Regions from separate parts of the Vibrio tarriae genome, predicted to be linked through region 1. Evidence: predicted binding sites of a transcription regulator. Region 1 holds the regulator's gene; the other holds the start of a gene.
What was found. The regulator CRP, encoded in region 1, controls carbon source genes, mostly activating them, when cyclic AMP is high. The targets are predictions, from matches to a motif close to TGTGANNNNNNTCACA.

Region 1 (6,766 bases):
GCTGCACGGTTTTCATGATGCTGCCGATTATTACCAGCAGTGCTCTGGGATTAAACAGCTGACTCAGATCCGCGTCCCGACTCAGATCATCCACGCCAAAGACGATCCTTTTATGACTGAAGCGGTGATCCCCAATTTTCCGCTACCTGACAATATCCGCTATCGTCTCTTCGAGCATGGCGGCCATGTGGGTTTCCTGAGCGGTTCATGGCTTAAACCGTATTTTTGGTTAGAGCAAGCTCTACCCGAGTATTACGCACCGCTGCGAGATAATTTTCTACAGCCCAGCTAATCCACGATCCCTTCTCCACAGATGAAAGCGACATTCAAACGACTGAGCGTGGCGGCAACTCGTCGTTTCTTTCAGTCATACAAAAGAACCGTCATAAAAAAGCGCCATCATAAAATAAAGAGGTATTTATGATCATTCCATGGCAAGAGATTGCGCCAGACACACTCGACAATTTGATCCGTGAATTTGTGCTGCGTGAAGGCACCGACTATGGCGATATTGAAGTCTCGCTAGAAGAGAAAATTGCTCAGGTACGTACTCAATTACAATCTGGACAAGCTGTGATCGTCTATTCAGAATTGCATGAAACCGTGGATATTAAATGCCATCCGTTTTAGCCATGCCGTGACGACAGCATTTTCCGTGCTATAGTCATTTTTCGGAAGGTGTCTAAGTTAGCACCAAAATCAAGGACTTAAAGGACAAGGTTTGTCATGTCAGCCAAACATCCGATTATTGCGGTGACCGGTTCTTCCGGCGCCGGTACCACCACCACCTCAGAAGCCTTTCGCAAGATGTTCAATATGATGAACATCAAACCCGCTTGGGTGGAAGGAGACAGTTTCCACCGTTTTACTCGCCCAGAAATGGATGTGGAAATCCGCAAAGCGCGTGAGCAAGGCCGCCATATCAGCTACTTTGGCCCGCAAGCCAACGATTTCCCTACACTGGAAGAATTCTTCCGCCAATATGGAAAAGTAGGCACCGGCCAAGTACGCCGCTACTTGCACACCTTTGATGAAGCGGTGCCGTATAACCAGATGCCAGGTACATTTACCCCTTGGCAATCACTGCCTGAAAACTCCGATGTGCTGTTTTATGAAGGCTTGCACGGCGGCGTCGTTGATGGCGATGTTAATGTCGCGCAACACGTCGATTTTTTGATTGGCATGGTACCTATCGTTAACCTTGAGTGGATCCAAAAATACGTGCGCGACACGCGCGATCGCGGCCATTCACGCGAAGCGGTGATGGATTCGATTGTTCGCTCAATGGACGACTACCTTAAATTCATCACCCCGCAATTTTCGCGCACCCACATCAACTTTCAACGTGTGCCTACGGTCGATACTTCGAACCCACTCAATGCCAAAGGCATTCCAACGCTGGATGAGAGTTTTGTGGTGATCCGTTTTCGTGGCATCAAAAACGTCGATTTCCCGTACTTGCTGGCGATGATTGATGGCTCGTTTATGTCACGCCACAACACCATTGTCGTCCCCGGCGGTAAAATGAGTTTTGCGATGGATTTGATTGTGCGCCCGCTGCTGCAACAACTGATCGAAACGGGAAAAATTGGCTAGATCCGACCAGTGATGAATGCTTACTTTTCATACCGTGATCATGTGCACAGTTTTGCGTAGCAAATCGGACTACTGACACGATTAAAATCAAGAAATCGATTTCGAAAAAGGATACTATTCTTAACCGAAACACAAGATAGCTTGCAGCCTTGGGTAACACCTCTTATTCTAGTAAGCCCAATTGAGGCTTCGCTAAAATATGGATAGCGGCAAGCGTACCCTGCAGAGGAAGTGAGATTATTATGGTTCTAGGTAAACCTCAAACCGATCCAACACTAGAGTGGTTTCTTTCACATTGTCACATTCATAAGTACCCATCAAAAAGCACGCTGATCCACGCGGGTGAGAAGGCGGAAACGCTGTATTACATCGTAAAAGGTTCAGTTGCGGTACTGATCAAAGATGAAGAAGGTAAAGAGATGATTCTCTCTTACCTGAACCAAGGTGATTTCATCGGTGAACTCGGCCTGTTTGAAGAAGGTCAAGAGCGTACCGCTTGGGTTCGTGCCAAAACACCGTGTGAAGTGGCTGAAATCTCATTTAAGAAATTCCGTCAGTTAATCCAAGTTAACCCAGACATTTTGATGCGCCTTTCAGGTCAAATGGCTCGTCGTCTGCAAGTGACCAGCCAGAAAGTTGGCGACCTTGCGTTCCTAGACGTAACTGGCCGTATCGCACAGACTCTGCTGAATCTTGCACGTCAGCCAGATGCGATGACTCACCCTGATGGCATGCAAATCAAGATCACTCGCCAAGAGATCGGTCAAATTGTTGGCTGTTCTCGCGAAACCGTTGGCCGCATCCTGAAGATGCTGGAAGAGCAGAATCTGATCTCTGCCCACGGTAAAACCATCGTGGTTTACGGCACTCGCTAAGCATTTCCGATAAAAAATAGCCACCCTGCGGTGGCTATTTTTATTTGTACGATGCGCTAGATTTAACGGTTCGTGCTTTCAAAAATCTTATCCGCCGAAGCTTCGACAAATCCGGGATAGAGCTGACCATTGGCCATAGGGTAGCGTTTGGCAAACTCATAAAAGCCACCGGGGATCATCTCCGCGCCTTCGTTAAAACGCACTAACACTTTATCAGCCATGGTCGAAGACTGTTCGAGCAAGACTTCTGGTGAGCCTTTTACTTCCCCACCCGATTCATTGATGCTAAAGCCATGTTGGCGCAGATGGTCATTGACCTGTTTCACTTCATGCAGCGCATTGAGCTGATTCACGCTGACTGTAAAGTGGTTTGCACCATAACCATGCGCCGCAAGCCAAGCGGCATACTCACTCTCTTTCGCCAAAGTAAGATAGTCGGCATGGCTTAAGCTCCATAAGCGACCGCCATACAAAAAAGCCTCACTGGCTAATGCTTGCGGCTTAACTTGTGCCACCAGCTTTTCAACAATCGCTTGCAGCTCAGATGAACACTCTTCCACTTTCAGCTCACTAATGAAAACCTTAGGCTGCAAAGGATCGGGATGTTCAAAATGCTTAGCAAAGAGTTTTTTACTTTTGAACTCATACTCACCACACGCTTGGTAGCCGAGTGCCAGAAACGGTTTAGCCAGCGTCTCTAACCCCAGTGGCGCCAAATTAAATGTGCGCAGCGCAATATGGTCATTAATCAGCGGCTCATCTTCTTGCAGGAGTTGATGTACTCTGTCTGCCGATGGGCAGAGGCGCTCAATATAATCATTCCAGAGCGATTGAAATAAAGCTGTTGGCGTCATAACGCCTCCTTGTTGATCCTATGAAACGCAAACGGACTAGGGTTAGACGCCGTGTAATTTATCCAGCGCTAACACGATAAAGCTTTCAACCTGTGACGAAAAAAGTGCCTACTTGGCTGCGCAGGCACAAAATAAATTATGATTAGAGTTCAACTCCCGGGCTCAAGGTAGCAGGAAGCAGCGTTGTCTCCCCCTCCATTGAAGCCATCGGATAAGCGCAATAGTCGGCGGCATAGAAGGCACTAGGACGTAAGTTGCCCGATGCTCCTGGGCCACCAAATGGCGCATCTCCACTGGCTCCGGTTAATTGGCGGTTACGATTGACGATGCCCGCACGAATATGTTCGACAAAGTAATCCCACTCGCCATCATCCGTCGAGACGAGTCCGGCGGATAAGCCAAAGCGGGTATCATTGGCAAGCTCTACCGCTTGCGCCAAAGTCTGGTAACGCACCACTTGCAGCAAAGGCCCGAAATACTCATCATCCGGTAAGCGCTCAATCGCCGTCACATCGATGATGGCCGGAGTGATAAACGCCGCATGCAAGGCGCGAGCTTCAAGTAGACTTTTTCCGCCTAGCGCTTGTAGATCTGCTTGCGCCTTGAGGATCACTTGTGCTGCCGCTTCAGAAACTAACGGTCCCATAAAGGGTGCGGGCTCAGCAAAGGGCTGATCAATACGCAGCTTGGCCGTTACGGAAACCAGTTTATCGAGCAGTGCATCGCCTTTCGTCCCGATTGGCACATACAAGCGACGCGCACAGGTGCAGCGTTGACCACTGCTGATAAACGCCGATTGAATAATGGTATAAACCGTGGCATCCAGATCGCCATAGTGCTCTGAAATCACCATAGGGTTATTGCCGCCCATTTCCAGCGCCAGCATTTTGTCCGGCTGACCTGCAAATTGGCGATGCAGCAGATGTCCAGTATTGGCACTCCCCGTAAACAGCAAACCATCAATCCCGCGTGATTGCGCTAGCGCAATCCCCGTCTCTTTTGAGCCTTGAACCAGATTGATGACACCAGCAGGTAAGCCAGCCTGTTGCCATAACTGCATCAAAACTTCGCCAGTCCACGGAGTTTGCTCAGAAGGCTTAAACACCACGGTATTGCCCGCCAGCAGCGCAGGCACTATGTGTCCATTCGGTAAATGGCCGGGGAAGTTATACGGCCCAAACACCGCCATCACACCCAACGGTCGATGGCGCAATACCAGCTGATTGCCCGCAGCTTCACGCACCGTTTCACCAGTACGTTCATGATAAGCACGAATCGAAATTGCGATTTTTCCGGCAATTGAAGCCGCTTCCGTGCGCGTTTCCCACAAAGGCTTGCCCGTCTCTTTAGCAATCACTTGCGCAATCTGTTCGCTGTTGGCTTTCACCAATTCCGCAAAGGCCAACACCTTCTGTTCACGCTCAGCAAAGGGGCGTTTTTTCCAGTCGAGAAAAGCGCGGCGAGCGGCCTTCACCGCCGCGTCGACTTGCTCGCCACTAGCGCTGTAGCCTTGCCATAAAAGCTCATGGCTATAAGGCGTATGTGATTGTAGTTTTTCACCGGTCCCCGCAACCCATTCACCGGCTATCCAATGTGTCATGGCTATCCCCTACTGCGCCAAAATCCGTAAATAATCCCCCGTGCTCACTTCTAACGCCGCAGCCACTTTGGGGGAGATGATCACCGCGTTATCTTCTTGGCTGTATGCGGCTTTGGCCGCCGTAGCACGGAAGTTCTCAAACGAGGTGTTACACATAATGAAATTCTGCGAGCTCGAATGCTCTGCCACTTCAACAATGGCGCGTACTGAGTGGCGCACCGATTCGATGTTGTTCAGCTCACATTCCACGGTTGGGCCCGCATCAAAAATGTCGACGTAATTGCGACAGGTGAAACCCTCTTTCTCAAGCAATACCAAGGCAGGTCGCGTATTTTCATGAACCTGACCAATCACCGCTTGCGCTTCTTTGCTCAGCAAGTTGACGTAAATGGGCAGCTTTGGCATCAAGTCAGCGATAAAGCCTTTTTTGCCAATTCCAGTCAGATAATCGGCCAAAGTGAAATCAATCGAGAAAAAGTGCTCTTGTAGCCACTTCCAGAATGGTGAATTGCCATCGGCATCAGAAACGCCGCGCATCTCAGCGAAAATGGTTTTGGAAAAACGGTGTGAGTGTTCCGCCATCATCAAAAAACGGCATTTCGACATCAAACGACCATTTAAGCCTTGGCGATACTGTGGGCGCAAAAACAGAGTGCAGATTTCACTGCATCCGGTGTAGTTGTTACCAAACGTCAGCAACTTCACTACATTGTTGACACCCAATTTAGGCGAAGAGTGAACTATGGTGCTGATGTGATATGAATAAAACGGCACATCCCAACCAATTGAGGCTTCAATACCCGTGGTACCCGCCACTTGTCCGGTTTCGCTATCAATTCCCACCATCAAATAGCCTTCATCGCCGGGCGTGGTGACGTTCGGTTTGCTAAAGCTGTATTCTGAGTGGGTAATACGATTGGTCAGTAGCTCTTGATCTACTGGCAATGATGTGAAGCCATGGCCGGACTCGATAGCGCAGGTATGTAGCGCCTCATAGTCGGCCATGCTAATCGGACGAACAACTAGCATCTTTACTCCCTCCCGATGCGTAATCTCTGCATTGGACACGGGGCGATAACCTTTCGCCCCTCACGTCATCCTGCAGTCTGCGATAGCGTCGAACCTCCGTGGTTCGTCAATCAGGGCTTGCGATGCAAACCCTTCGCTATCACATCAGTGTGGCGATCGCTTTGTCTAAGCGGGCCATACCTTCTTCGATTTCTTGTTGGCTGATGATGAGAGATGGCGTAAAGCGAACCACGCTCGCCCCGGCCACCAACACCATCAAGCCTTGCTTACCCGCAGCGACCAGAATGTCACGCGCGCGGCCTTGCCATTCATCGTTGAGTGCCGCGCCAAGTAGCAAACCTTTACCGCGGATCTCTTTAAACAAGTGATATTTCTGATTGATTTTCTCTAGCTCAGCGCGCATCCACTGCTCACGCTGTTTCACACCAGCCAGTATTTCTGGTTGCGCGACGAAATCCACCACGGCTTCCGCTACGGCACACGCTAATGGGTTACCGCCATAAGTCGAACCGTGTACGCCCACTTTCATGTGCTCAGCAATTTTCGCCGTGGTCAGCATGGCACCGATTGGGAAACCGCCACCGAGAGATTTTGCGGTCGCCAGAATATCTGGCGTCACACCAATCCCTTGGTAGGCATAGAAATCACCAGTGCGGCCGTTACCCGTCTGCACTTCATCGAAAATCAGTAGTGCATTGTGTTTGTCACACAACTCGCGCACTGCTTGCACAAATTCAGCACTCGGAGAAACAATGCCACCTTCACCTTGCAGCGGCTCCATCATCACAGCACAAGTGCGATCGGAGATCTGC
Region 2 (6,766 bases), 270 kb from region 1:
TTTCAAAGCGGTCAATCCGAAGCGACTGAACGCGCAAATTGTGACGCCAATCTTTAAAGATGCCAAAAATGGCCAATATAAAATCATCAGCTTCTTTGCTAAGAAAGCACGCGGCATGATGGCTCGCTACATCATTGAAAATCAAATTAAATCCGTAAAGAATTTAGAAGGTTTCAACACTGCGGGCTACTATTTTGTGGCAAGTGAATCAACACCAACCGAGTTGGTGTTTAAACGCGAAGAGCAATAACCTCCAAGGTTCAAAAGAAGGAACACATGATGTGGTTATGGTTAAAACGTTGGATTGCAAAATACGATGCTTGGTGCCAAAGCATGGGGTTAACACCGGGGCAAAAGCGCAGTTGTGTTCCTTATCGAAAAGATCCTGCCAATGAACGAGACGATTCCACCTCCGCTTGAATGGGCGTTGTTTGACACCCATTGCCACTTTGATTTTCCTCCGTTTACTGCCACCCCTGAGCTTGAGTTGCAAAAAGCGGCGCAGCATGGGGTTAGACGGCTCGTCGTGCCATCGATTGGGCCGCAAGATTGGCAGGCCGTGACTGAGCTTGCGCAGCGCTTTCCCTCGACCATCTACTATGCGTTGGGATTTCATCCGCTCTATTTAGATGCCTCTTCCCCGACCTATTTACCTGCGTTAGAAAAGGCTTTAATGCAGGCGGAACAGGCTTGTGTGGCAGTTGGAGAGTGCGGTTTAGATGGCATGATAGACGTTGATGTGACGCTACAAGAGCAGATGCTGATCGCCCAACTCTCTATGGCTTCACAGACAAAACTGCCCGTAATTCTACATAGCCGACGTACTCACAATCGATTGTTACAGTTGTTGAAACAGCAGCGCTTTCAACAAGGCGGTGTGCTGCATGCTTTTTCTGGCAGTGTGCAAGAAGCGCAGCAGTTTGTTGATTTGGGGTTTAAGATTGGTGTGGGAGGCCTCATCACTTACCCAAGAGCCAATAAAACTCGGCAAGCTATTGCTGCACTACCTGTGGAGCACATAGTGTTAGAGACGGATGCACCAGATATGCCATTGAATGGTTTTCAAGGTCAGGCTAACCATCCGGCTCAATTAGCCAGGGTTTTAGAAACGCTCGCTGAGCTTAAAGGCGTTCCGGTGCAATATCTCGCACCAATCTTATGGAAAAGCAGCCAAACTCTGTTTGGCTTGTGTGAACAAAACCGAAACAAGATGTAGCGTTAATGACGCATCTGTCACTAAAGGGTGAGTACTGTCACAGATATTAGTGAACGCGTGATGAATCTTATTCGAAAGTGTGAATCCTGCATTACTTTCTCTCGGTGCCCGTGAGTATAATTGCCCCCGCTTAATCGCTCCATTTTGTAACACGCCAACATTAAACTAATAAGGAAGTCATAAACTATGAGCCTGTTTATGAGCCTCATCGGCATGGCAGTTCTGCTAGGAATCGCAGTACTACTGTCAAGTAACCGTAAAGCTATCAATCTAAGAACTGTGGGTGGCGCTTTTGCTATCCAATTTTCACTGGGTGCATTTATTCTGTATGTACCTTGGGGCCAAGAGCTACTTCGTGGCTTTTCGGATGCCGTATCGAATGTTATTAACTACGGTAACGATGGTACTTCATTCCTCTTCGGTGGACTGGTATCAGGCAAAATGTTTGAAGTGTTTGGCGGCGGCGGCTTTGTTTTCGCATTCCGCGTACTACCAACACTGATCTTCTTCTCAGCACTGATTTCTGTACTGTACTACCTGGGTGTTATGCAATGGGTCATCAAGATTCTTGGTGGTGGCTTACAAAAAGCACTGGGTACTTCACGTGCGGAATCTATGTCTGCTGCAGCAAACATTTTCGTTGGTCAAACTGAAGCACCATTAGTGGTTCGTCCATTCGTTCCAAAAATGACTCAATCTGAGCTGTTTGCAGTAATGTGTGGTGGCTTGGCTTCTATCGCAGGTGGTGTACTTGCGGGCTACGCTTCTATGGGCGTTAAGATCGAATACTTGGTGGCGGCGTCATTCATGGCGGCACCGGGTGGTCTATTGTTCGCAAAACTGATCATGCCAGAAACTGACAAACCACAAGATAATGAAGACATTACTCTTGACGGTGGTGACGACAAACCGGCTAACGTGATCGATGCGGCTGCTGGCGGTGCTTCTGCTGGTCTGCAACTTGCTCTGAACGTAGGTGCAATGTTGATTGCTTTTATCGGTTTGATTGCTCTGATCAACGGCATGTTGGGTGGCATCGGTGGTTGGTTCGGTATGCCTGAGCTGAAACTGGAAATGCTACTGGGCTGGGTGTTTGCTCCTCTGGCTTTCCTGATTGGCGTTCCTTGGAACGAAGCAACCGTTGCGGGTGAGTTCATTGGTTTAAAAACCGTTGCGAACGAATTCGTTGCTTACTCTCAGTTTGCACCTTACCTAACGGAAGCAGCACCAGTGGTTCTGTCTGAGAAGACCAAAGCGATCATCTCTTTCGCTCTGTGTGGTTTTGCGAACCTTTCTTCTATTGCAATTCTACTTGGTGGTTTGGGTAGCTTGGCACCTAAGCGTCGTGGCGACATCGCTCGTATGGGTGTTAAAGCGGTTATCGCAGGTACTCTATCTAACCTGATGGCAGCGACCATCGCTGGCTTCTTCCTCTCTTTCTAATTCATAGAGACAGAGTTTTATAGACGCCGTTTAAATTCACCCCGTAGCAAGTGATTGCTGCGGGGTGTTTTGCTTTTAGGTGCCCCGAGTTTTAGGGGGAGGTCTAGGGGTAATGTTGTAATGGATTGCAGATCTGAAGCCTTGTGTGGTAAGGGATTGCCCTTTAAATTTCAGCTGTTTTTTTGAGATACAAACCGTTTGCGCTTCGCGCAGCACTACCGTTTTGCGACAAATATCTATACTGTAGCCATGGATAAAAAACGAGTGGATTGACGATGGAATACACCACGCGTTTGACCGTGAGCTTAGGCTCAGGTGGCGGGCTTATCTAATGGAATATGGATGAGTTTTCGCTGGCTCTCAGCATGACTAAGAGTATGATGAGCGCCGGAGGCAATCGCATTGCCTGTATGCAGTAAAATACCGCAAACGCAGATTGTTGTGCCATTGACCAAACTGGTACTGTGCGGTGACAAGGATAGCAATTGGTGCATGAGCACCGAGTCTTCAAGGAACCAAGTCCGTTCATTTATGGCTGCTCAGCAGAAAATAGCACTCTGCTGGGGAGTGAACTAGATGACTATATTGATCGGAGATAGAAATGAGCGAATTAAAAGTAGCAGCTCTACGTGCACTGAAACTGATGGATCTCACCACGTTGAATGACAACGATACGGATGCCAAAGTGATCCAACTTTGTCATGATGCGAAAAGTCCAGTCGGCAACACGGCTGCCATCTGTATTTACCCTCGCTTTATTCCTATTGCTAAGAAGACACTTCGCGAGCAAGGAACCCCTGAAATCCGTATTGCTACGGTAACCAATTTCCCTCACGGTAATGACGATATTGAAATCGCCGTTGCTGAAACGAAAGCCGCTGTTGCTTACGGTGCTGATGAAGTGGATGTGGTATTCCCATATCGCGCTCTGATCGCAGGCAACGAGCAAGTCGGTTTTGAACTGGTGAAACAGTGTAAAGCGGCTTGTGGCGACAAAGTGCTACTGAAAGTGATCATCGAAACCGGTGAGCTGAAAGAAGAAGCGCTGATCAAAAAGGCCTCTCAAATCTGTATTGAAGCAGGCGCAGATTTCATCAAAACCTCAACCGGCAAAGTGCCAGTGAATGCGACACCAGAATATGCGCGCATGATGCTGGAAGTGATCCGTGATATGGGCGTAGCCAAAACCGTCGGTTTCAAACCCGCCGGTGGTGTTCGTACCGCAGAAGATGCGCAGCAATATCTGGCGATGGCTGATGAGATCCTCGGTGGTGATTGGGCGGACAGCCGTCACTACCGCTTTGGTGCATCAAGCCTACTGACCAACCTTCTGAATACATTAGAAGTGACAGACCAAAAGGCAGATCCTGCCGCTTACTAATATCCATTGTGTCTGAGAGCAGCGCGAGGCTTCGCGCTGCTTAACCTCTTTACACTACGCAGTTTCTTTGGGAACTGGGAGGCAGCTATGTCTTTATCTCAAGCAAAGTATTTACCTCAAGAAATTATCCGCAGAAAGCGTGATGGTGAAGTTCTCACCAACGATGAAATCAACTTCTTCATTCAAGGTGTAGCGAATAACACCGTCTCTGAAGGGCAAATTGCCGCGTTTGCGATGGCGATTTTTTTCCGTGAAATGACTATGCCTGAGCGTATTGCACTGACGTGCGCGATGCGCGATTCCGGTATGGTGATTGATTGGAGCCACATGAATTTTGATGGTCCGATTGTCGATAAACACTCCACGGGCGGCGTGGGCGATGTGACCTCACTGATGCTTGGCCCTATGGTGGCAGCCTGTGGCGGTTATGTGCCGATGATTTCTGGTCGCGGCCTTGGTCACACCGGGGGGACGCTCGACAAACTTGAAGCCATCCCCGGCTATAACATTACCCCAACCAATGACGTGTTTGGCAAAGTGACCAAACAAGCCGGCGTGGCGATCATCGGCCAAACTGGTGATCTGGCTCCGGCGGATAAGCGTGTGTACGCAACGCGTGATATCACCGCGACGGTGGATAATATCTCGCTGATCACCGCTTCAATTCTTTCTAAGAAACTGGCGGCTGGCCTTGAATCGCTCGTGATGGATGTGAAAGTTGGATCAGGTGCTTTCATGCCAACTTACGAAGCATCTGAAGAGCTCGCCAAATCGATCGTGGCAGTGGCGAACGGCGCTGGCACCAATACCACGGCGATTTTAACTGATATGAACCAAGTACTGGCATCCTCTGCTGGTAACGCAGTGGAAGTGCGTGAAGCAGTACGTTTCCTCATCGGCGAATACCGTAATCCGCGTCTGTTGGAAGTCACTATGGCGTCGTGTGCCGAAATGTTGGTACTTGGCAAGTTAGCCAAAGATACCGCGCAAGCGCGTGAGAAACTGCAAGCAGTACTGGATAACGGCCAAGCCGCCGATCGTTTTGGCAAAATGGTCGCAGGCCTCGGTGGCCCAAGCGATTTTGTTGAAAACTACGACAAGTATCTTGCGAAAGCTGAGATTATTCGCCCAGTTTACGCTCAGCAATCTGGCGTGATTTCTGCGATGGATACCCGTGCCATCGGCATGGCGGTGGTGGGAATGGGCGGTGGCCGCCGCGTGGCGACCGATCGTATCGATTACGCTGTCGGCTTTGATCAGTTTATCCGTCTGGGTGAAATCGCCGACAACAACAAACCTTTAGCAATGATTCATGCCCGCAATGAAGAGCAGTGGCAACAAGCTGCCAATGCACTACAAAGTGCGATTAAAGTGGGCGGTGATTACGTACCAACACCGGATGTCTACCGTCAAATTCGAGCACAAGACGTGTAAGTTCGGGGGAGTGAGCAATGAAAAGAGCATTTATTTTAGTTTTAGACTCGTTTGGCATTGGCGCAACAGCCGATGCAGAAGCCTTTGGTGATGTCGGTTCTGATACCTTAGGTCATATTGCGGATCAATGTGCGCAAGGTTTGGCGGATAACGCAGAGCGTAAAGGCGCATTGCAACTGCCTAATCTTTCTAAGCTGGGTTTGGCGATGGCGCATAAAGAGTCGACCGGACGTTTTGCGCCGGGGCTGGATGAGCGTGCGGATATCATCGGCGCTTATGCCCATGCCGCAGAGCTGTCATCAGGCAAAGATACTCCGTCAGGTCACTGGGAAATTGCTGGTGTGCCAGTGCTGTTTGAATGGGGCTACTTTAGCGATAAGCAAAACAGCTTCCCGAAAGAGCTGACCGATCGCATTTTAGCGCGCGCGGGTCTGGACGGATTCTTAGGTAACTGCCACGCCTCGGGCACTCAAGTACTGGATGACTTGGGCGAAGAGCATATGCGCACGGGCAAGCCGATTTTCTACACCTCGGCAGATTCTGTATTCCAAATTGCCTGCCATGAAGAGACATTTGGTTTGGATCGTCTGCTGGAGCTGTGCCAAATCGCTCGTGAAGAGCTGGCGGATTACAACATCGGTCGCGTCATTGCGCGTCCATTCGTTGGCCCGGGCAAAGGACAATTTGCTCGTACCGGTAATCGCCGTGACTTGTCGGTTGAGCCACCTTCAGCCACAGTGCTGCAAAAGTTGGTGGAAGAGAAGCAAGGCCGAGTGGTCTCTATCGGTAAAATTGCCGATATCTACGCGTACTGCGGCATTACCGACAAAGTCAAAGCGACGGGCATTCCAGATCTGTTTGAAGCGACTTTAGAGCAGATTAAACAAGCCGGTGATAACACCATCGTATTCACTAACTTTGTGGATTTTGACTCCGCTTATGGTCACCGCCGTGATGTCGCAGGTTATGCGGCGGCATTGGAGTATTTCGATAAGCGTTTACCTGAAGTTCTAGCGCTGATGCAGGAAGATGACATTCTGATTTTAACTGCCGACCACGGCTGTGACCCAACATGGCCGGGCACTGACCATACTCGTGAACACATTCCGGTACTGGTTTATGGCAAGAAAGTGGCTCCGGGTTCATTAGGTCGTCGTGACACTTTTGCTGATATCGGGCAAACTCTGGCAAGCTACTTTGGCACTTCGCCAATGGATTACGGTAAGAACTTTTTATAATACGCATACCCTAAGGCTAGCTTCAGTCTTAGGGTTTTGTTGAATGATGGCGAT

Region 2: CEQ48_RS07255 (NupC/NupG family nucleoside CNT transporter) is a predicted target of CRP. The motif match lies at 1,243-1,258, and genes of this name have one in related genera.

Annotation. Positions count from the first base shown of each region.
Region 1 is NZ_CP022353.1:101,157-107,922, reverse strand. Features, by position in the region: gene CEQ48_RS05965 (hydrolase) at 1-292, shown strand, start outside; gene CEQ48_RS05960 (YheU family protein) at 421-630, shown strand; gene CEQ48_RS05955 (phosphoribulokinase) at 727-1,596, shown strand; gene crp (cAMP-activated global transcriptional regulator CRP) at 1,839-2,471, shown strand; gene CEQ48_RS05945 (DUF1338 domain-containing protein) at 2,534-3,325, opposite strand; gene astD (succinylglutamate-semialdehyde dehydrogenase) at 3,468-4,925, opposite strand; gene astA (arginine N-succinyltransferase) at 4,935-5,954, opposite strand; gene CEQ48_RS05930 (aspartate aminotransferase family protein) at 6,094-6,766, opposite strand, start outside.
Region 2 is NZ_CP022353.1:375,469-382,234, forward strand. Features, by position in the region: gene yaaA (peroxide stress protein YaaA) at 1-250, shown strand, start outside; gene CEQ48_RS19895 (DUF5363 family protein) at 280-420, shown strand; gene CEQ48_RS07250 (TatD family hydrolase) at 392-1,216, shown strand; gene CEQ48_RS07255 (NupC/NupG family nucleoside CNT transporter) at 1,403-2,659, shown strand; gene CEQ48_RS07260 (hypothetical protein) at 2,971-3,153, opposite strand; gene deoC (deoxyribose-phosphate aldolase) at 3,261-4,040, shown strand; gene deoA (thymidine phosphorylase) at 4,128-5,474, shown strand; gene CEQ48_RS07275 (phosphopentomutase) at 5,492-6,712, shown strand.